4 regions of the Comamonas brasiliensis genome follow, and region 1 is predicted to be linked to each of the others. Evidence: predicted binding sites of a transcription regulator. Region 1 holds the regulator's gene; each other region holds the start of a gene.

Region 1 (4,940 bases):
GCGGGCCGCGCAAAAAAGACGTGGACTACAAGGCGCAGGGTCTGGGTGACTGCATAGACTGCAAGCTTTGCGTTCAGGTCTGCCCCGTGGGCATCGACATCCGCAAGGGGTTGCAGTACGAGTGCATTGGCTGCGGTCTGTGCATCGATGCCTGCAACTCTGTGATGGACAAGATGGAGTACCCGCGCGGCCTGATCCGCCTGACCACGCAGAACGCCGTGGCCAAGCTCTGGAAGCAGGCGCAGGTGATACGGCGCATCTTCCGCCCGCGCGTGCTGATCTACTCGACCGTGCTGCTGGCGCTGAGCGCAGCCATGATCGCCAGCCTGGTACTGCGCGAGCCGCTCAAGGTCGACGTGATTCGCGACCGCGCCGCGCTGTCGCGCATCGTGGCTGGCGGCAAGCTCGAAAACGTCTATCGCCTGCAGATCATGAATGCGACCGAGTCAGAGCAGCGCTATCGCATCAGCGCCACGGGGCTGGATCAGCTGGAAGTAGTATCCGAGCAGGAAGTCTCGGTAGGTCCGGCCGAGACGCGCGGCATTGCGGTGCGCCTGCAGATCCCCTATGGCTCGGCTGCCTCCGGCTCGCACCCCGTGCATTTCAATGTGGATGCGCTGACGGCTGGGGCCGGACGCATCTCCGAAAAATCCGTGTTCCTGGTGCCGCGCTAGGCCTGCGGCATGCATCGCGACAGCCACGCAAGGGCATCGCGAATCAGCAACAATTGATGCTGCCCGATTGCAGGTTTGCAATTGGGCAGCCAGATTTCTGAAAAGAGGTTTAACCATGTCGGCAGCACAAGCCAAGGCCCTGCAAAAGGCCAAGATCATCCACCCCGAGGACGGCAAGCCCTGGTGGAAGTTTGCCCATGTCTGGCTCGTCATCGCCGGTCCCGCCGTGGTGGTGGTCGCGGGCATCGTGACCGCCTATATCGCCATGAGCAAGCCGGATCCAGTGATCGACCCCGACTACTATCGTCACGGCATTGAGATCAACCAGCGCCTCACCGAGAGCGAAAAAAGCCTGGCGCCAGCAGTGACGGGGCGCAACCATGCCGCGACGCCGGCCAAGGACCATCCGCTGGATCGCTGACCGAGATTTCAACGCATCCCAAGGCCGCTTCCGCGGCCTTTTTTTGCGGCCCTGGTTGCAGGCTTTTCTGTAGCCGGTGGGCCGTGACGGCGTTCTATGTCTTGGTCGACCGAAGAGTCGGGAGGGCCCCTGCAGTTCTCGGAAGCCGGCAAGGGATGGGCGGGTGGAGTTCAATAACAGGAGCGCATAGCGCTTTGTCACAGGCTATTTCAGATAGATATAGACCCAAAATCGATACACATAAAGCGCTGGAAGCTCTTTAAATAATAGCGGTCCAGGGTTTCCCATCTGAGTGCATGCCCTTGGTATGGCTGGGAAGGTCATGGCAATTGTGCAAAATAGGTTCAAACCCACAGGCCAAGGAGAATCGCGATGGATGCTCGACGCTGGATGTGGATTGTCTGGCCGGCTTTTCTGGCCGCGGCAATCATGGAAATGGTGGTGTTTGCCTTTGTGGACCCGCTGGACATGCACTGGCTGGGCTCGCCTCTGGAATGGTCGCGCAATGGCATTTACACCCTGGCCTTTTTTGCCTTCTGGGCGGTCACCGTGTTCAGCGGACTCATGACCGTCATGCTGGGGCGTTCGGCCAGCGATATGAACCAGGGCATAGTCTCGGAGCCTCTGGTCGAGTAAGGCGCTGCACACAGGACCGCAGTTTCGAACAGGTGGCGGCTTCGGATGGAGGGGCTGGCCGCTCGCTGTGCCGGCGGCCTTGGCGGTGGAAACTCCAGGCAGGTGTTCGCCGTCATCAAAAAAGCCCGCTGTCTGCGGGCTTCGTCTTGAGGGCTGCTGTCGAAGTCAGTCCTGGCATTGCTGGCTGTTGACGATGCGCCTGAGCGCCTCGGTATCCAGAATGCGCAGATGGCGCTGTCGGACTTCGATGATGCCTTCCTCGGCGAACTTGGAGAAGGTGCGACTCACGGTCTCCAGCTTGAGGCCCAGATAGCTGCCGATTTCTTCACGCGTCATGCGCAGCACCAGCTCCGACTTCGAAAAGCCGCGTGCCGACAGACGCTGCACCAGGTTCAGCACAAAGGCCGCCAGACGCTCTTCGGCGCGCATGCTGCCCAGCAGCAGCATCACGCCATGCTCGCGCACGATTTCGCGGCTCATGACCTTGTGCACATGATTTTGCAGTGCCGTGACTTCGCGCGAGAGCTGCTCGAGCTTGTCGAAAGGCATGATGCAGACTTCGGCATCTTCCAGCGCCACGGCATCGCAGGTGTGGTGGTCGTTGACGATACCGTCCAGACCGATGATCTCGCCGGCCATCTGAAAGCCAGTGACCTGGTCGCGACCGTCTTCGGTGGCCACGCTGGTCTTGAAGAAGCCGGTGCGAATGGCGTACAGCGAGGTGAACTCCTCGCCGTTGCGAAACAGCAGCCCGCCCCGTTTGACCTTGCGGCGCGTGGCCACAATTTCGTCAATACGCTCCATTTGTTCATCGTCCAGGCCCATGGGCATGCACAGTTCACGCAGATTGCAGTTGGAGCAGGATGCTTTGATGGTCTGAAGATTCATGGGCTTTTCAGCAACGGCACAGACAGACTTGGAATGGAGAGTCGCGCCGGTCATTGACCTCGTAGTTAGTGATGAGTTGGATCAAATTGTCGCAGTACTTGCCTTGCGCTCTCTTGATATTCATCAAGGACAGTTGGATTGCCTTGGGGCACATTGTTTGCATTCATTCAAAAACATGTGCTTCTGCCCATTATGGGCATGATTTCCAGGATCTGATTTTCTTTGAAATCTGCTCAATGTGGAGTGTGGGCGCACCCTAACTTTCAGTTATGACCGCAGTCACGCCCGAGTTGCTGAGCCGCTTTGATATTCCCGGCCCGCGCTACACATCATTTCCAACAGCCGACCGTTTTGTTGAGGCTTTTGGTGCAGACGACTATATCCTGGCATTGAAACAGCGCAAGACGCATTCGAGCTCACGTGCCTTGCCTTTGTCCGTTTATGTGCATGTGCCATTTTGCGAGTCGCTTTGCTATTACTGCGCCTGCAACAAGATCGTGACCAAGCATCATGAGAAGGCTGCCGAATATCTGGATTATCTGGGCCGTGAACTGGCCATGCATACCGAGCATTGCGGCAAAGGCCAGCTGGTAAGCCAGTTGCATCTGGGAGGCGGCACGCCGACCTTCTTCAGCGATGCCGAATTGCAGCAGTTGATGCTTCTGATGCGTGAGCATTTCAAGCTCGATCTAGCCGGCGAGTATTCCATTGAGGTCGATCCGCGTACCGTGAGCAACGAGAGGTTGAAGACACTCAAGGACATGGGCTTCAATCGCCTGAGCTTTGGCGTGCAGGATTTTGACCCAGCGGTGCAGAAAGCGGTGCACCGGGAGCAGCCAGCCGAGCAAGTCTTTGAGCTGGTGGCCGAGGCCCGCCGTCTGGGCTTTGTCTCCATCAATGTGGACCTGATTTACGGCCTGCCCAAGCAGACATCCGAGTCTTTTGCGCGAACGCTGGCCCAGGTCAATGAGTTGCGTCCCGACCGCATTGCTCTGTATGCCTATGCGCATCTGCCCGAGCGCTTCAAGCCGCAAAGGCGTATTGCATCGGCTGACTTGCCCATGGGACAGGAGAAGCTGAACATGCTCTCCGGCGCAATTGATGCCTTCATGAATGGCGGCTATGTCTATGTGGGCATGGATCACTTTGCGCTGCCCGATGACTCTCTGGCCATCGCCAAGCGTCAGGGGCGCCTGCATCGCAACTTCCAGGGCTACAGCACCCAGCCCGACTGCGACCTGATTGCACTGGGCGTATCGGCCATCGGCAAGGTGGGCGCCACCTACAGCCAGAACGTCAAGACCCTGGAAGAGTATTACGACGCCATTGATGGCGGCATGCTGCCCGTGCAGCGCGGATTGGCGCTCTCGCGTGACGATCTGGTGCGCAGAGCCATCATCATGGCCATCATGTGTCAGGGCTCCGTCCTGTACGAGCCGATGGAGCAGGCCTGGCTGATCAATTTCCGCGAGTACTTTGCCCGGGAGTTGGCTGCACTGGGGGAAATGCAGCGCAATGGCCTGGTGCAGCTATCCGACGAGGGCTTCAAGGTCACGGGCCTGGGCTGGTTTTTTGTACGCGGAGTAGCCATGCTGTTTGATCGATATTTGCAGGCCGACCGAAACCGCACGCGCTTTTCGCGCATCATCTAGCGCATGTTGTTTTCGCTGGTCTGGACTGCTTTGATCATGGGGCTCGTGGGTGGGCCCCATTGTCTTGTGATGTGCGCTGCGCCCTGCAGCGTCGTGACGGGCGCAAGGCCTGCCAGCGACGGTCAGGTCATCGCCTTGCACGGCCTGCAAAAACGCCAATGGCTGCGCACCAGTTTGTTTCATCTGGGACGCATTGCCGGCTATGCCCTGCTGGGCGGAGTGGCGGCTGTGGCCATGGAGAGCCTGGCCTGGCTGACCAGCCAGACAACGGCCTTGCAGAAGCTGTGGACGCTGATGCATGTCGCGGTCATGGCCTGGGGTCTGGCCATGCTGGTGCAGGCGCGGCAACCGGTGTGGCTGGAGCAAGCGGGGCGCTCTGTCTGGACCAGGGTCCAGCCCTGGGTCGTCGCCCCTGGAGGGAGTCTGGCCGCAGGCTTTGCCTGGGCCCTGATGCCTTGCGGCTTGCTTTATTCGGCAGTGCTGGTGGCCGCGTTGAGTGGCGGAGTCTGGCAAGGTGCTCTGTCAATGGCTGCCTTTGCCATTGGCGGCGCAGTGTGGTTGCTGGCGGGCCCCTGGCTGTGGCAGCTGGGGCAGTCGCATCTCAATGCATTGCGGGCGCGCTGGGGCACCAGAATTGCGGGTTTGATGCTGACTGGTGTTGCGAGTTGG
Region 2 (4,940 bases), 340 kb from region 1:
GATGTAGTAATCAAGACCCGTGCTGCCGCTCTGGTGCCCCAGATTGGACAGTGCCAGCCAGCCGGAGGTGGAGAACTCGCCCAGGAACAGGGAGATCATCACCAGCACGGCGCCGCCGGTGGTCATCCAGAAGCTGAAGTTGTTCAGGAACGGGAAGGACACGTCACGTGCGCCGATCTGCAGAGGAACCAGGTAGTTCATCAGGCCGGTCACGAAGGGCATCGCCACGAAGAAGATCATGATCACGCCGTGGGCCGTGAAGATCTGGTCGTAGTGGTGAGGAGGCAGGTAGCCCATGTTGTCGCCGAAGGCCATGGACTGCTGCAGACGCATCATCACGGCATCGGCAAAGCCGCGCAGGAACATGACCAGACCGAGGATCATGTACATGATGCCGATCTTCTTGTGGTCGATGGAGGTGATCCAGTCGTTCCACAGCGGAGCCCAGAGGCGGAACTTGGTGATGCCGCCGACCACGACGAGGCCGCCAAGCACCACGGCAATAAAGGTCAAGAGCACGATGGGCTCATGCGTCATGGGAATCTGGTCCCATGTGATACGGCCCAACAGCCAGTGGGAGGCCGGGGTTGTTGTTTCAGACATGTTGAGTCTCTTTTGTCGTATTGGAGCGGCTGAGCGGTGAGCGCATCCGCACCGTGAACTACTTATTGCTGTGCGACAGCTCCGGAGGCGGCGACTTCGTCGAGCAGGGCGACAACGCGGTCAGCGTCTTTGGAAGTGCAGACATCCAGGGGCAGGGTCACGCTGGAGGTCTTGCCGTGGTGTGCCGGTGGCTTGCCGCCGGCGGCGTCGATGGCCATCATTTCGTTCATGCACATCTTGCCGTCTTCCACGCAGCGGTTGAGGACCTTGTTGTACAGGCCTTCGTCCACGCTGGCGAAGCGTTCAACGGGGTTGCGCTCGCTGGGCTTGGCCAGGTCGAGGTAGGCGTCGCGCGTCAGGGTCTTGCCTTCGCTCTTGGCCTGGGCCACCCACTGGTCGAACTGCTGGTTTTCCAGACCGTGGAACTTGAAGGTCATGCCAGCAAAGCCAGCGCCGCTGTAATGGGAGGACTTGCCGCCATAGACACCGGGCTTGTTGATCACGGCATTCAGTTCGGTCTGCATGCCGGGCATGGTGTAGATCATGCCGGCCAGATCAGGAACGTAGAACGCGTTCATGGTGTTGGTGGAGGTCAGCTTGAAGCGGATGGGGCGGTCCACCGGGGCAGCCACTTCGTTGACGGTGGCGATGCCTTGCTCGGGGTAGAAGAACAGCCACTTCCAGTCCAGGGACACGACCTGAATCTCCAGGGGCTTGACGTTGGGGTCCAGCGCCTTGGTGGAGGAGATGCGGTCCAGAGGACGATAGGGGTCGAGCTTGTGGGTGCTGATCCAGGTAATGGCGCCCAAAGCGATGATGATGAGCAGGGGAACCGTCCAGATCACCAGCTCCAGCGCAGTGGAGTGGTGCCATTCGGGGTCGTACTTGGCTTCGGTGTTGGACTGGCGGTATTTCCAGGCAAACAGCAGCGTCAAAAAGATGACGGGGACGATGATGAGCAACATCAGCAAAGTGGCCGTAATGACCAGATCGCCTTGCTGCTTGGCGACATCGCCAGCTGGGTTGAGGACGACGGCCTTGCTGCAACCGGCGAGGGTTGCGGTCAAAGCGGCCGCTGAGAGCCACGCGGGCCCACGGATTTCCTTGATTTTTAACATGCTTTAGGCGTGACAAAGTCGCGCTTAGGTGTAAACGCGGATTACTGGATCTCGGCAAATGTAATACCAAACCGGTGGTTGTCCATTGGACATTTTGTCCAAGGTCAAGGGCCTGGTCTTGAAAATACGCTACGCGACAAGGGTTTAGCGCCTTTTAAAGGCGGACAAACTTTGCGCTGACAGGGCTTGAAATTGTCAAATTTGCCCCACCAGGCCCCCTCTGCCGAGGGCTGGGCTGACAGGGTTCAGGGCAAAAACTCTATTGCAGCTGCACATGCTTGGGCGTAGAACGGAAAGCGTCCCCGGGACTGAAAAGTAAGACAAGGAGTTGTACCTTTATGACAAGCATGAACCCGTCCGTTGGTCTTACTCAGCAAGACTATGAGAACTCGGAAACCCTGGCCTATGCGGAAACCGATGAGGATGTGACCCCTGGCGAGATCGCGGTGGGCGTGATCATAGGGCGCTCTTCCGAGTACTTTGACTTCTTCGTGTTCGGCATCGCCTGCGTGCTGGTGTTTCCCTCGCTGCTGTTTCCCTATCTGTCCAAGCTCGACGGCACGCTGGCCGCGTTTGCCATCTTCTCGCTGGCCTTCGTGGCCCGCCCTGTAGGCACGGCGCTGTCGATGGCCGTGCAGCGGGTCTGGGGGCGTGCCACCAAACTGACATTGGCGCTGCTCCTGCTGGGCGTCTGCACGGTGGGCATGACCTTTTTGCCCAGCTATGAGGTCGCCGGCATGAAGGCCGTCTGGGCGCTGGTGATCCTGCGCATCGGCCAGGGGCTGGCGCTGGGCGGCTCCTGGGACGGCTTGCCCTCGCTGCTGGCCATGTCTGCACCGCCGAACAAGCGCGGCTGGTACTCGATGATCGGCCAGCTCGGGGCGCCGCTGGGCTTCATCATTGCGGCAGCGCTGTTTGCCTATCTGTACTCCAGCCTGTCGGCGGACGAGTTCATGAGCTATGGCTGGCGCTATCCCTTCTGCGTGGCTTTTGCCATCAACGTGGTGGCGCTGTTTGCCCGCCTGCGTCTGGTCGTGGGGCAGTCCTATACCCAGCTTCTGCAGGAGCGTGAGCTGGAGCCCATCAGCGTGACCAGTCTCATGGCCAATGAAGGCCGCAATGTGATGATCGGTGCTTTCGCCGCACTGGCCAGCTTTGCGCTGTTCCACCTGGTGACCGTGTTCCCGCTGTCCTGGATCTCCATGTACTCCGATCAGTCCATGACCGAAGTGCTGGTGGTGCAGATCATCGGCGCGCTGCTGGCTGGCGGGGCCATCATGCTGTCGGGCTGGCTGGCGGACCGAGTGGGTCGCCGCAACACCCTGGGCACCATGGCCTGCCTGATCGGTATCTTCAGCTTCCTGGCGCCCTGGCTGCTGGGCAGCGGCAGCACCGGCAACAATGTGTTCATCCTGGTGGGCTTTGTGCTGCTGGGCCTGTCCTACGGTCAGGCATCGGGCACGGTGACTTCCAACTTCTCGTCGCGCTATCGTTACACCGGCGCGGCCCTGTCCACGGATATGGCCTGGCTCATCGGTGCGGCGTTCGCTCCGCTGGTCGCCCTGGGCGTCTCGGCCAAGTTCGGTCTGGTGGCTCTGGGTATCTATCTGCTGTCTGGCGCCTTGTGCACGCTGGCTGCCCTGGGTATCAACCGTGCCATCGAGGCCCGCGATCAATAGGAAGGTTGCTCGCTTCTCTGCAAAACGCCCGGTGCTGCGCATCGGGCGTTTTTTCTGATGCTGCAGCGCATGAAAAAGCCGCCTCAAGAGGCGGCTTCTTTACGGCTGGGCGGGCTGGATCAGTCCAGAGCCAGACCGGCCTTCTTGATCACCTCGCCAAAGCGCTTGCTTTCGGAGGCCATGAAGGCCTTGAATTCGGCAGGCGTGGGGTTGAAGGACTCGTAGCCGAAGGCAGCGAACTTTTCCTTCACGTCCTGGCCGGTCAGCGCCTGGCGGACATCGGTGCGGATCTTCTCGACCACGGCCGCAGGGGTGCCGGGGCGCACGGCCAGGGCGTTCCAGCCGATGGCTGCGAAATCCTTGGGGCCGCCCGATTCGGACACTGTGGGCACGTTCTCGAAGCCGGCAATGCGGCTGGGAGCGGCCACCGCCAGGAAGCGCAGCTTGCCGCCACGTACCAGAGGACCTGCAGTGCCCAGAGAGCCCAGGGCAAAGGTCAGCTCGCCATTGGCAACGCCCTGGTACAGCTGGCTGGTTTCCTTGTAGATCACGTGCTCCATCTTGGTGCCGGTCTGGTTTTCCAGCAGCGCCGAGCCCAGGTGCACGGGGTTGCCCACGGACCAGGAGCCGTAGTTCAGCTTGCCGGGATGCGCCTTGGCATCGGCGATCAGGTCACCGATGGTCTTGTAGGGACTGTTGACGGGCACGCAGACAAAGAAGTAGTTGCGGAACAAGGGCATCAGGATGTCGAAGTCCTTGTTCAGGTCGTAGGGCAGCTTCTTGAACAGGTGGGGGTAGGCCGCGATATGGACGTTGTCCAGCTGGATCATGTCCGTGCCGTCGGTCGCGCCACGCTTGAATTCGTTGATGGCGATGAAGCCGTTGCCGCCGGGGCGGTTTTCCACCACCACGGGCTGGCCCCAGGCACGGCCCAGCTTGTCGGCCACCAGGCGCGAGATGCCATCGGGACCACCGCCTACGGGGAAGGGGTTGATGATGCGCGAGGACTTGGTGGGCCACTTGTCGCTCTGGGCGAACGAGGGGGCTGCCACGGCTGCGGCAATGGCGCCGAGTGCGAATGCAGCTTGGCGACGGCTCATGTTGAGCTTATGGGTCATTTTGTCTCCCTGGAAGGATGTCGATGATGAATTGCGTGTGGACCACGCATTGTTGATATCGTCGGCTGTTATTTTTAGATATTCAGGCCCAGTTAATTACATTGTGTCACTTGGGGCATAAACACCTAGGTCTAGCTGAGGCTAGCAGCTATAGCAAAATAGCATAGCTTGTTTTGAAAGGTGTGAGCATGAATCTGCAGCAGATAGAGACCTTTGTTCGGGTGGCCGAAGTGGGGAGCTTCAGCAAGGCTGCGGTGCTGCTGGACACCGCCCAGCCGGCGCTCAGCCGTCAGGTACGGGCCCTGGAAACGGAGTTGCGCGAGACCTTGCTGATACGCACCGGGCGCGGCGTGACGCTGACCGATGCGGGGCGCCGCCTGCTCGAGCATGGGCACGCCATCATGCAGCGCGTGGCCATGGCC
Region 3 (4,940 bases), on a different contig from region 1:
GCATGGCCTCCAGTGCCATGGCACGGCGCACGGCGGCCTTGCGGCTGCGCAAACCATGCCACAGGGCAATGCCCCAGCCAGTCAGCAGCAGCCACGCCAGGGTCAACAGACCCAGCCACCAGCTCATGAATCCGTAGGCCAGAGCTGCCAGCAAGGCCGCGCCCAGTGCCGCGACGGCAGGCACCAGCAGGCGCAGATAAAGATTGTCCAGCGCGTCCACATCAGAGGTCAGGCGCTGCAACAGCCTGGCCGGACGCTGCAGCAGCAGACGGGCAGCCTGAGGGCGAGCCCAGCTCAGAAACAGTCTCTGGCGCAGAGCGGCCAGCACGGCCAGCGTAGCGTCGTGGGTCACCAGGCGCTCGGCGTAGCGGGCGCCGGTGCGGCCCACGGCCAGCAGCCGAATGCCGGCCGACGGCATGAACACATCGAACACCAAAGCGGTAGCAGGCACCAGACCGGCCAGCGCCGTGGCCGTAATGAACCAGCCGGACAAGCCCAGCAAGGCCATACCCATCAGCACCGTGAGTGCAGCCAGCGCAGCGCCGCCCAGCCAGAGCTTGCGCGGCGCCATCCTGCCCAGCAGTTTCAGCATTTCGCGCATTGGAATGGCTCGCATCTTCATGACTGCGACTCCTGCGCCCGCCGCAGCAGCGGCAGTTCGATCACGCGATCCATGGCAGCGGCCAGTTGCGCGTCGTGGGTGGCGACCAACATGGTCCGCCCCTTGGCCAGATGGCGCAGAGACTGCGTGATCTGGGCTGCTGTCTCGGGGTCCAGATGAGCAGTGGGTTCATCGACCAGCAGCAGACCGGCTTCCGTCTGCGCGGCCATGCGTGCCAGGGCCAGTCTCACCACTTCTCCTCCAGAAAGTCCTGCACCGCCCTCGCCCAGGCTCGCGCCGGGGCGATGCGCCAGGGTCTCCTCGAGTGCCGCCTGCTGCGTGGCCTGGGCAATCTGCTCGGGCTCTACCGAGCTGCGCCCCAGTGCGATATTGCGCGCAACCGAACCCGCAAAGACATGCGGTAGCTGACCCAGCCAGGCCATGCGCCGACGCAGCTGCGTTGCGCTGCGGGCATCGAGCGCTTGCCGGTCGACTTCGATGCGGCCTTGCTGTACCGGCAAAAGGCCGGCAATCTGCGCCAGCAGCACGGACTTGCCACTGCCGCTGGGACTCCACAGCGCCACATGTTCGCCGGCCTGTATGTGCAAAGTCAGCGGTGCGAGGCTGGAGTCGCTGCCTGGTGCCTGAACCTTGAGCCCGCAGACGCTTACGGACACAGGATTTCCAGGCGATAGCCGCTCATTGACCGAGGATGCTTCGGCGGCATGCTGCGCGCCCACAATCTGCACGGACTGGGTCTGCATGCTCTGCAAGGTCTGCAGCGCTGCCTCGCCTGCGGCTCTGTCATGCCAGACGGCCGAGAGATCGCGCAAAGGCTCGAAAAACGCCGGCGCCAACAACAGCACGAACATGGCCTGACCCAAACCGAGTTTGTCGCCCCAGGCGCCGAAGTTCAGCGTGCCCAGCAGGTGAAAGCCTATATAGACGGCCACCATGGCCACACCCAGCGCCGAGAAAAGCTCCAGCACCGCAGAAGACAGAAAGGCAATGCGCAGCACGCGCATGGTGCGGGCGCGCAGATCTTCCGCATGGTCGCGCAGCCGCTGGCCTGTCAGATCGACGGCATGCAGAGCGCGCAGCGTGCTCAGACCGCGCAGACGGTCCAGCAAGAAAGCGTTCATATGGCCCAGTTGCAGCATCTGCTCTTCGCTGGCCGCCTTGGCACGCCAGCCCACTATCGCCATGAAGAGCGGAATCAGCGGCGCGGCCACTATCAGAATCAGGGCCACCACCCAAGACTGCCAGGCCACGGTTGCCAGAATCACCAAAGGCAGCAGGCGCACACGCCACATCGCACTCTGATAACGCGCCAGCCAGGGAACGATTGCCTCGGCCTGCTCGACCATGGCACTGGCCGCCTGACCCGAAGCGGGGCGGCTCTTGTCCAGCGGCGATGCCTGGGCCAGCGACTGCAGCACCAGAGCGCGCAAGCTGCTCAGCTGTATACGCGCGGCACGGTTGGCCAGCAGGCCGCCATGGCCTTCTGCCCAGGCGCGCAACAGACCCAGCATGAGCACGCCCGTCGCCATGGGCCAGACGGTCGCCACGCCCTGCCCGTCGGCCATGAGCTGTACAGCCCAGGCAAGCAAGGCTGCCTGCGGCAGCCAGATCAGTCCGGCAAACACCTGCCATACCGCGCCCGCACTGGGGCGGCGGATGACGCTCGCCAGTGCGGCATGCGTCGCATCGGTCTGATTGTCTGTTGAGGAAGAAGGTGTTTGCTGCATTTCTTAATTTTCAGTAATTACTGAAATTAACGGAATACTACTCTTCTTTTGACAATCATCATGACTTGATATGCAAAAGCCAATTGCAGGACCAGGCCTACATTGATGTTCATCAACTCCACATTGATTTATCAAGGGTTAACCCTTGCTTTAGTCGCGCTTGAGCAACATCAAACGAGCAGGTCGCCCATGAAAAACGGCGTCCGAAGACGCCGTTGGCACAGGAGAGTTGCAAACCTGTTTCAGGCTGCCAGCAAGCTGGCCTTGGCTTCGGCATATTCATGCTTGAGGCGGGCCACCAGCTCGGCCGTGGGCTGCACCTTGTCGACGGCGCCGATGCCCTGGCCGCAACCCCAGATGTCTTTCCAGGCTTTTTGCGCACCGCCGCCAAAATTCATCTTGCTGGGGTCGGACTCGGGCAGGTTCTCCGGATCCAGACCTGCCGCACGAATCGAGGGTGCCAGATAGTTTCCATGCACGCCGGTAAACAGATTGCTGTAGACCACATCGTCGGAGTTGCCCTCGACAATCGCCTGCTTGTAGGCTTCCACAGCACGAGCCTCGTCGGTGGCGATGAAGGCCGAGCCGATATAGGCAAAGTCCGCCCCCATCGCCTGGGCCGCGAGAACCGCCCCCCCCGTGGCAATCGAGCCGGACAGCGCCAGCGGGCCGTCAAACCATTGGCGAATTTCCTGCACCAGTGCAAACGGGCTCTTCACACCCGCATGGCCGCCTGCGCCGGCCGCCACGGCGATCAGGCCGTCGGCACCTTTTTCAATGGCCTTGCGCGCAAACTTGTTGTTGATGATGTCGTGCAGCACCACTCCACCCCAGCTATGCACGGCCTGGTTCACATCCTCACGCGCTCCCAGGCTGGTGATGATGATGGGCACTTTGTACTTGGCGCATACCTGCATGTCGTGCTCGAGGCGGTCATTGCTCTTGTGCACGATCTGGTTGATGGCGAATGGAGCCGAAGGGCGATCGGGATGGGCCTTGTCCCAGGCTGCCAAAGTCTCGGTGATCTCGGCCAGCCAGTCTTCCAGCTGCTCGGCTGGACGGGCATTGAGCGAAGGCATGGAGCCGACGATGCCGGCCTTGCACTGCTCGATGACAAGCTTGGGATTGCTGATGATGAAAAGCGGTGAGCCGATGACAGGCAAAGCCAGCTTTTTAAGAACGGGTGGCAGCTTGGACATAGTTGTCTCCTTCTTCGTTTTGTATGTAAAAGGGCTGTAGCGCTTACTCTATATACGTTGACAGCTCTTATTTCAGAAGCAGTTCGTTGAACGATCCACTATTTGCACTCCTGTGCCGACAGCGGCCTCGTCCGACTGGCCGATGGCCAGTTTCGCCTGCCATTGCGCCGCCTCCTGTCCCCTGGGCAACAGTTTGTGCATCTGTTTTGCACGGCGGATCATCGTGATGGAGGTGGCTGCAAAAAAGGCCTGAACGCGATGCGTGTCAGGCCTTGGTTTCTTACTGCGTCACACGTCCTGCGGCGTTGACGATGGACAGGTCCACATATTTGGAACCCACTTGCCCAGGCTTGAAGTTCACCCAGTAGCCGCCCAGGTCAAAAGACTCCAGTCCGCGCAGGGCGGCGCTCATCTTTTCAGGCGTTACCGGCTGGCTGCGACGCATGGCCTCCACGATGACCTTGGCATTCACATAGCCTTCCATCATGGCAAAGCTCACGGGCACATCCAGCGACTTGCCGGCTGCAATCGTCGCATCGCGGAACTCCTTGTTGAGCTTGCCCGAGACCTTGTAAGGACTGGGCACCACCTGGGCGATCGACAGACCGCTCATGTACTCCACAGGCAGGCGCTTGGCCAGTTGCTCGATATCCGCCTCGGCCGTGGCATAGATCTGGGCAGTGCCGCCCTCCATGCGATAAGCCTCGACAAAGGCCGCCGTGGCGGGGCTGGATGCCACCAGCAAAATGGCCTGGGGCGAAGCCCTGGAAGCCTGCAGTTCCTGCACGGCCTTGTCCGAGCCGCTTCGGCTCTTGAGCATGGCCGAGGTCACCAGCTTGGCTCCACTGGGATTCACGGCCTTGGTGACCAGGGCCGTCAGTTCCTGGGCATCGGGACGCTCCTCAAACACCAGGGCCAGGCGCGTGATGCCGACAGTGGCCAGATGGGTGGAAATCTTTGCAACCTGCTCTACCAATCCTGCGCGCGTGGAGAACATATGTGACGACGCCAGCACACGGGTGTCCGTGCTCTGATAACCCACCAGCGGGATCTGCGAGCCATCCAGCGACTTGCTCTCCAGCAAGGCCGAAAGATTGCGATTGCCGAAATAGCCGGCCAGCACCACGGGCCTGGACTCGCTCAGCAGCTTGCGGGTCTTTGCCACGGTCTCTTCTGGATGACCCAGATCATCAAGCGAAGCCAGCTCCACAGGTTGGCCCTGCACACCACCAGCCTTGTTGACCTGGTCAAAGTACAGACGCATGCCCTGCGCATAGGCGCGCCCCTGACTGGCTTCAGCCCCCGACATCGGGGCCACCTGCCCCACCGTCCAGGCCTGTGCCGCCAAAGCGGCACCCGCACACAGCGCGACCAAACCGGCTCGCGCCAACA
Region 4 (4,940 bases), on a different contig from region 1:
CGGGCGTTGTCGCAAGCGTCGCGCACGCCCCGGGCACCCCATGCAGCGAGGCATTGCGCTGCTCGATGCTTGCGCGGCACGGCCTCAGAGCAATGATGCTGAACCGACGGCCTTGCGCAGGCGCTCAAGCAGCGTCCGAGCCAGTTCCGGATCTTCAAAATTGCTGGGTTCCTGCCCTGATGTCGGCAAGGTCCTCATGCTGCGAGCCTGCAGATTCTGCACTTGGGCATCCAGCGGCAAGGGCTTGCCCTGGCATTGTGTCAAGCGCCGTGCTGGTGCCTGACCCAGCAGATAGTTCATGACCGTCAGGTCCACGCACTCGGTCTGATAGACCATCAGGCCATGGCTGCCTTCGTTCTTGACATAGACCATGCTGGTGGCCGGAAGCTGTTCGAAGGTCTCCATGGCACCTGCCAGCGGTGTGGGCACGTCGAACTCGCTTTGCACCATGAGCATCCTTGCGGTCTTCAGACTGGCGATCGACGGCTTGGAGAACTGCGCCTGTCGTTTCCAGTACAGGCAGGGCTGGCCCGCAATACGGTTGTTGGCTATGGGCAGCGTTCGCGCCAGCTCGAAGCCCTTGTTGACCCAGTAGACCGGATCTCGCTCCAGCAAGAGTTCGTCGTTGCAAACCACCGTATTGAAGACCGAGTCGGAGTTGTCCGCAGAAAACGGCGCGGCCGCTGTCCAGTACTGCGGATCGTTCAACATCGATATCCCGCTGCCGATGCTGGAAGCCTTGTCTGGAATGCTCGCATCCACATCAGGATCACCGGTGCTGACATGAATGTTCTGCAACTGGCTGGCAATGTCGGAAGGCTGCATGCCATTGCGCAGATAGCCGCTGGCATCCATGAGCATGCGGGCATAGAGAAGCTCGCTGGCAATCGTGTTGGGCTCGGCCCGGAAGCTGCTCTGCACCAGCATTTGATTCAAAGGTGACGCGAGCCTTTTCAGTCTGTCCACAATCTCCTGCGTGCTGGTGCCCATGCCCAGGCTGCTGTTGTGGCGCGCGGCATAGGGAGCAATATGGTTGGCAAAGCTGTGAATCTTGCCTACTTCGTAACTGATGCTGGCCGCATGAATGCTCTGGCTGAAGTTCATATTGCTGTCGACGACCATCGGGCCGACACGCTCGGGAAAGAGGCCCGCATACCAGAAGCCCAGCCAGGTTCCATAGGAAATGCCGTAGTAATGCATTTTCTCGTCGCCGAACAGGTGGCGCATCAGATCCATGTCACGTGCCGTGGCATCGGTATTGATGAAATCGGAGATCGGGTTCTTCTGGCAGTTGACAGCCATGTATCTGGCAGCATCGCTGATTCTGCGGATGTTCTCTGCGTTCTCTCCATCCGCCGAGGGATCCTGCGGATAGACCTGCTCGTTGCCGCTGCACAGCAAATTGGTGCTGGCTCCCACCCCTCTGGGCGAGAACCCGACGAAGTTGAAGCTATCACTGACCTTTTTGTACATCGCGCCGAGGGCGGTATTCGGGTTGCCGCCGGCAAGCATCTGGGAATATGCCAGGGACAAGTTGAGGCCATCGCTACCGGGCCCGCCGGGATTGAAGAACAGATGAGGCTTTTTGTCGGGAGCATCGGCAGCCCGCACCCTGAGGGCCGAGACCTTGATCTTCAGTCCGTCGGGATGCTTGTAATCCAGCGGAGCCTCGATATCTGCACACTGCAAACGACTACCGAGCTTGCTGATGTAGCGTTCAGAGCCTTCCGAGGAGTACTTCGAAAAATACGCATCGCAGCTGCCCCAGCTCAGCTTCTGATTCTTGTATGTGGCCAGCGGATCTTTGGTTTCCGGCTCCACATCGGAGCCGCCACAACCCACCAGCAACGCGGCCAGCGGTATCAGCCCCAACCATTGCATCGATTTCATTGCTCTTCCTCTTACTTTTTGAAAAACCAAGGCAAGAGCAATTACATATTTCAGGGTAGATACGGACAATCACTGGAATCAGGTATTTGCTGAAAGCAATCCAATGCCACAACTATTTTCTTAATAGCTATCAGCGATTTATTTACGGAAGATTAATCCGCTTTCCCATAATTTTTCATCTCTTGATTTTGATCAAGCTACCGCATGAATCAACACTCCCAATCTTGCATTGGCTACTTCCGAGTGTGAGTATGGGAACGGCAATCGGCCCATTTCACCTGGCAACCATATGCGCGCCGGAGCGCAAGGAGGCAGACATGTTCAAGCATATTTTGATTCCTACGGATGGCTCGAAACTCTCCGAAGCAGCGCTGCACGCAGGCATACAGCTGGCCAAGGAGCAAGGCGCGCAGGTAACCGCGCTGTACGTGATGCCGGACTACTCCGCCATCATCTACGGCGCCGAGGCACTGATGTCGTACAACTCTGCCGAGTTTGACAAGAGTGCCCAGAAGGAAGCCGACAAGGTACTGCAGACTGCGGCCGACATTGCCGCAGCCTCAGGCGTGGAGTGCAAGGCGCTGCGGGCGACCGGTATCTCCGTCAACCAGGCCATCATCAAGACAGCCCAGGAAAACCATTGCGATCTGATCTGCATGGCATCGCATGGCCGCAAGGGCATCGCCGGCATTTTGCTGGGTAGCGAAACCCAGCGCGTGCTGATCAACAGCAGCATCCCGGTGCTGGTGCACCGTCCCTGAGGCTGCGCGGCAAAGACTCGCGGCGGCACTCGGCAGACCGGCAACGCCCGGGCGCTTTCGTGCGTTGAGGGCTTTTCAAGCGGGCCAGCAAAGCGTATGCCTATAGCACCGAACACGGCCAACTAGCCCACGAAGAGAGCACCGGGATACGGGACGAAAGAGTATGGCAAAGCTCAGGCACGGAATGAAAAGGCCATCTGTCGATGGCCTTTTGCTTTGGGCAAGCTTCAGTTCGCCGTGACCAGATCCACCGAAGTGGGCGAAATCCTGAGGCGTCCGACCAGATCGGAGGCTGCGGCATAGAGCTTGTAGCCGCTTCCACGGACTGCCTGCATCTCGATGATCCAGTCGCCTTCCGGGGCGATCAGCTCGACGCCGGAATCCACTAACTGCCCTTGCGCGTTCAAGACGAGCGGATGGAATTCTTCGTCTTCTTCAATCTCGGCCATGGCCAGGCCGATACCCGCAAGGCCCTGCGAGGAAAGCTTGTACTTCACGACCAGGCGGCCCTGGTCATCCTGCAGCGCATAAAGCATGCCATCAGCTTCGCTACCATATTCGTCAAGCATCCTGACAGGGATCATGAACACCGTGTCCTCATCGTTCTCGGGCAGCATGGTGATCACCTGCCCATCGAGATGCGGCCAGACCTGGGACTGAGGCAGACGAACTTCATTACCGTTCACACCCAGTTGCTGCATGGCCAGTGCCACGCCGTTTTGCGTGAGCACGGCATAGCCCCGGTCAAAGACACGGCCCAGGCCCGGCATATTGCTGCTCACCAGCGCACTGAAGGCATTGCCGCTGAGCACCGGGCTGGTCACCGTGATTTGCGGCATCAGCGAGCTGCCGGCAAAAGCGGCATAGGCCTGCACAAAGCCTTTGATAGGGGCAGAGAAGTCCAGCTCCGCGTACTGCGCCAGCAGGCGAGAGTTCAGCGTGGAATAGCGCGGGAAGTACATCATCAGGCCGTAGGCTTCGTCCTCGCCGCCATCCTTGTGAATCACCGCACGGTCGAATGCAGTGCGAATGTCCTGCTGCATCGAGCGGCTCAGCAGATTGCGCGCGGCAAGCTCATTGACCCAGGAAAGCACGTCCACCAGATCAAACTGCGTGTTGAAGATATTGGTCTGGAAGTCCTCGGCATTGCGCCGTGCCGCAGCCAGTTGCACCCAGGTGTCGAGCCCGCCGCTCTGCAGCGACTGATGCAGGCTGGCAGCAGCCTTTTCCAGCACGGCAATCAGAGCCGGGATCTGCTGGAGGTCGGTCACCGCATAGGCCGTGAAGTCGAGCGAGCCATTCTGTTGCTTGTAGGTGTCCACGATGGTCTTGCCCAGGGCATCGCCCCTGGCCAGGGGGTTGTCCACCATGTACTGCACCAGTCTGGTCCAGTCCCAGCCAGTGGTCACCTCTTCCGAAGCCACCAAATAGTTGACATAGGGCTGTAGCGAGGCAGCCACTTCCAGGCTGGACATCAGGCAGGCGTCAAAGCCCAGCAGCTCCAGCCTGACATTGGCCTGCTGGATTGCACTGGTGATGTCCTTCACGCTCATGGATTTACCACCGCCATATGCCTCGTCCCAGCCGAATCCCGCGACCGGCCCGCCACCATGGTTCCAGAGCGTCAGCGCATATTGCTGAGCGGGGTAATGGCGTGCTCCCCACTGAATGAAGTTGCGCAAGGTATCGGCCTTGTTCATGGCCACCTGGGCACCTGGCTGCTCTGCCTGAGGCAGTCGCTCCAGAGCCCAGCCCCTGCCATTCGAAGGGGCTGAGGCAGGAGTCAGCCGGTAGCGCACCGTCTGCGTCAGATCGACACCGGCCACCGAGCCTGCAGCCGAGCCGCCGCCGACCTGCAGAACCACGTTGATGTCCTTGCTGCTGGCCGCTGCCAGCATATGGGTGAGATCGCCCTCCGCGCTGGCAATCAGATCCGAGGCAACCAGATAGACCAGCATCGTGGTTTTTGCGCGTGGCCTGTCACCGTCGCCTCCGCCGCAGGCGATCAGCAGCATCGTGAGCAACAACATTCCCCACCATCGAATCCATTGCATCGCCGTCTCCCATTACTTTTTGAAATATTTAATGAATAGGAATTACAGCTTTTGAGGTAGACAGCAACAATCACTGGAATCAGGTATTTGGCAGCGCAAACGGATCCATCGATCAGTCCATCAAGGCCCCGCTCCATGAATCGACTTCTATCGGCTTTTTCAGGGTGCGCACACGTTCCTTGCCGCCCGTCCCTGCAAGCAGGATTCAACTGTCTGCCCTAGAGAAGGAGCAGGC

The links. The regulator FNR, encoded in region 1, switches genes on or off when oxygen is low (the NO sensors DNR and NnrR bind a similar motif). The targets are predictions, from matches to a motif close to TTGATNNNNATCAA.
Region 2: cyoA (ubiquinol oxidase subunit II) is a predicted target of FNR. The motif match lies at 1,816-1,829, and genes of this name have one in related genera.
Region 3: cydD (thiol reductant ABC exporter subunit CydD) is a predicted target of FNR. The motif match lies at 2,452-2,465, and genes of this name have one in related genera.
Region 4: DJFAAGMI_RS21320 (universal stress protein) is a predicted target of FNR. The motif match lies at 2,073-2,086, and genes of this name have one in related genera.

The regions. Positions count from the first base shown of each region.
Region 1 is NZ_JAANES010000001.1:728,261-733,200, forward strand. It holds gene ccoG (cytochrome c oxidase accessory protein CcoG) at 1-674, shown strand, start outside; gene DJFAAGMI_RS03285 (FixH family protein) at 790-1,095, shown strand; gene DJFAAGMI_RS03290 (hypothetical protein) at 1,468-1,731, shown strand; gene fnr (fumarate/nitrate reduction transcriptional regulator Fnr) at 1,897-2,619, opposite strand; gene hemN (oxygen-independent coproporphyrinogen III oxidase) at 2,889-4,271, shown strand; gene DJFAAGMI_RS03305 (sulfite exporter TauE/SafE family protein) at 4,275-4,940, shown strand, end outside.
Region 2 is NZ_JAANES010000001.1:1,071,689-1,076,628, forward strand. It holds gene cyoB (cytochrome o ubiquinol oxidase subunit I) at 1-603, opposite strand, end outside; gene cyoA (ubiquinol oxidase subunit II) at 666-1,721, opposite strand; gene DJFAAGMI_RS04830 (MFS transporter) at 2,069-3,400, shown strand; gene DJFAAGMI_RS04835 (Bug family tripartite tricarboxylate transporter substrate binding protein) at 3,520-4,518, opposite strand; gene DJFAAGMI_RS04840 (LysR family transcriptional regulator) at 4,707-4,940, shown strand, end outside.
Region 3 is NZ_JAANES010000005.1:501-5,440, reverse strand. It holds gene DJFAAGMI_RS19195 (amino acid ABC transporter ATP-binding/permease protein) at 1-622, opposite strand, end outside; gene cydD (thiol reductant ABC exporter subunit CydD) at 619-2,349, opposite strand; gene DJFAAGMI_RS19185 (NAD(P)H-dependent flavin oxidoreductase) at 2,592-3,548, opposite strand; gene DJFAAGMI_RS19180 (ABC transporter substrate-binding protein) at 3,829-4,940, opposite strand, start outside.
Region 4 is NZ_JAANES010000006.1:89,414-94,353, forward strand. It holds gene DJFAAGMI_RS21315 (alpha/beta fold hydrolase) at 85-1,890, opposite strand; gene DJFAAGMI_RS21320 (universal stress protein) at 2,208-2,651, shown strand; gene DJFAAGMI_RS21325 (clostripain-related cysteine peptidase) at 2,879-4,705, opposite strand.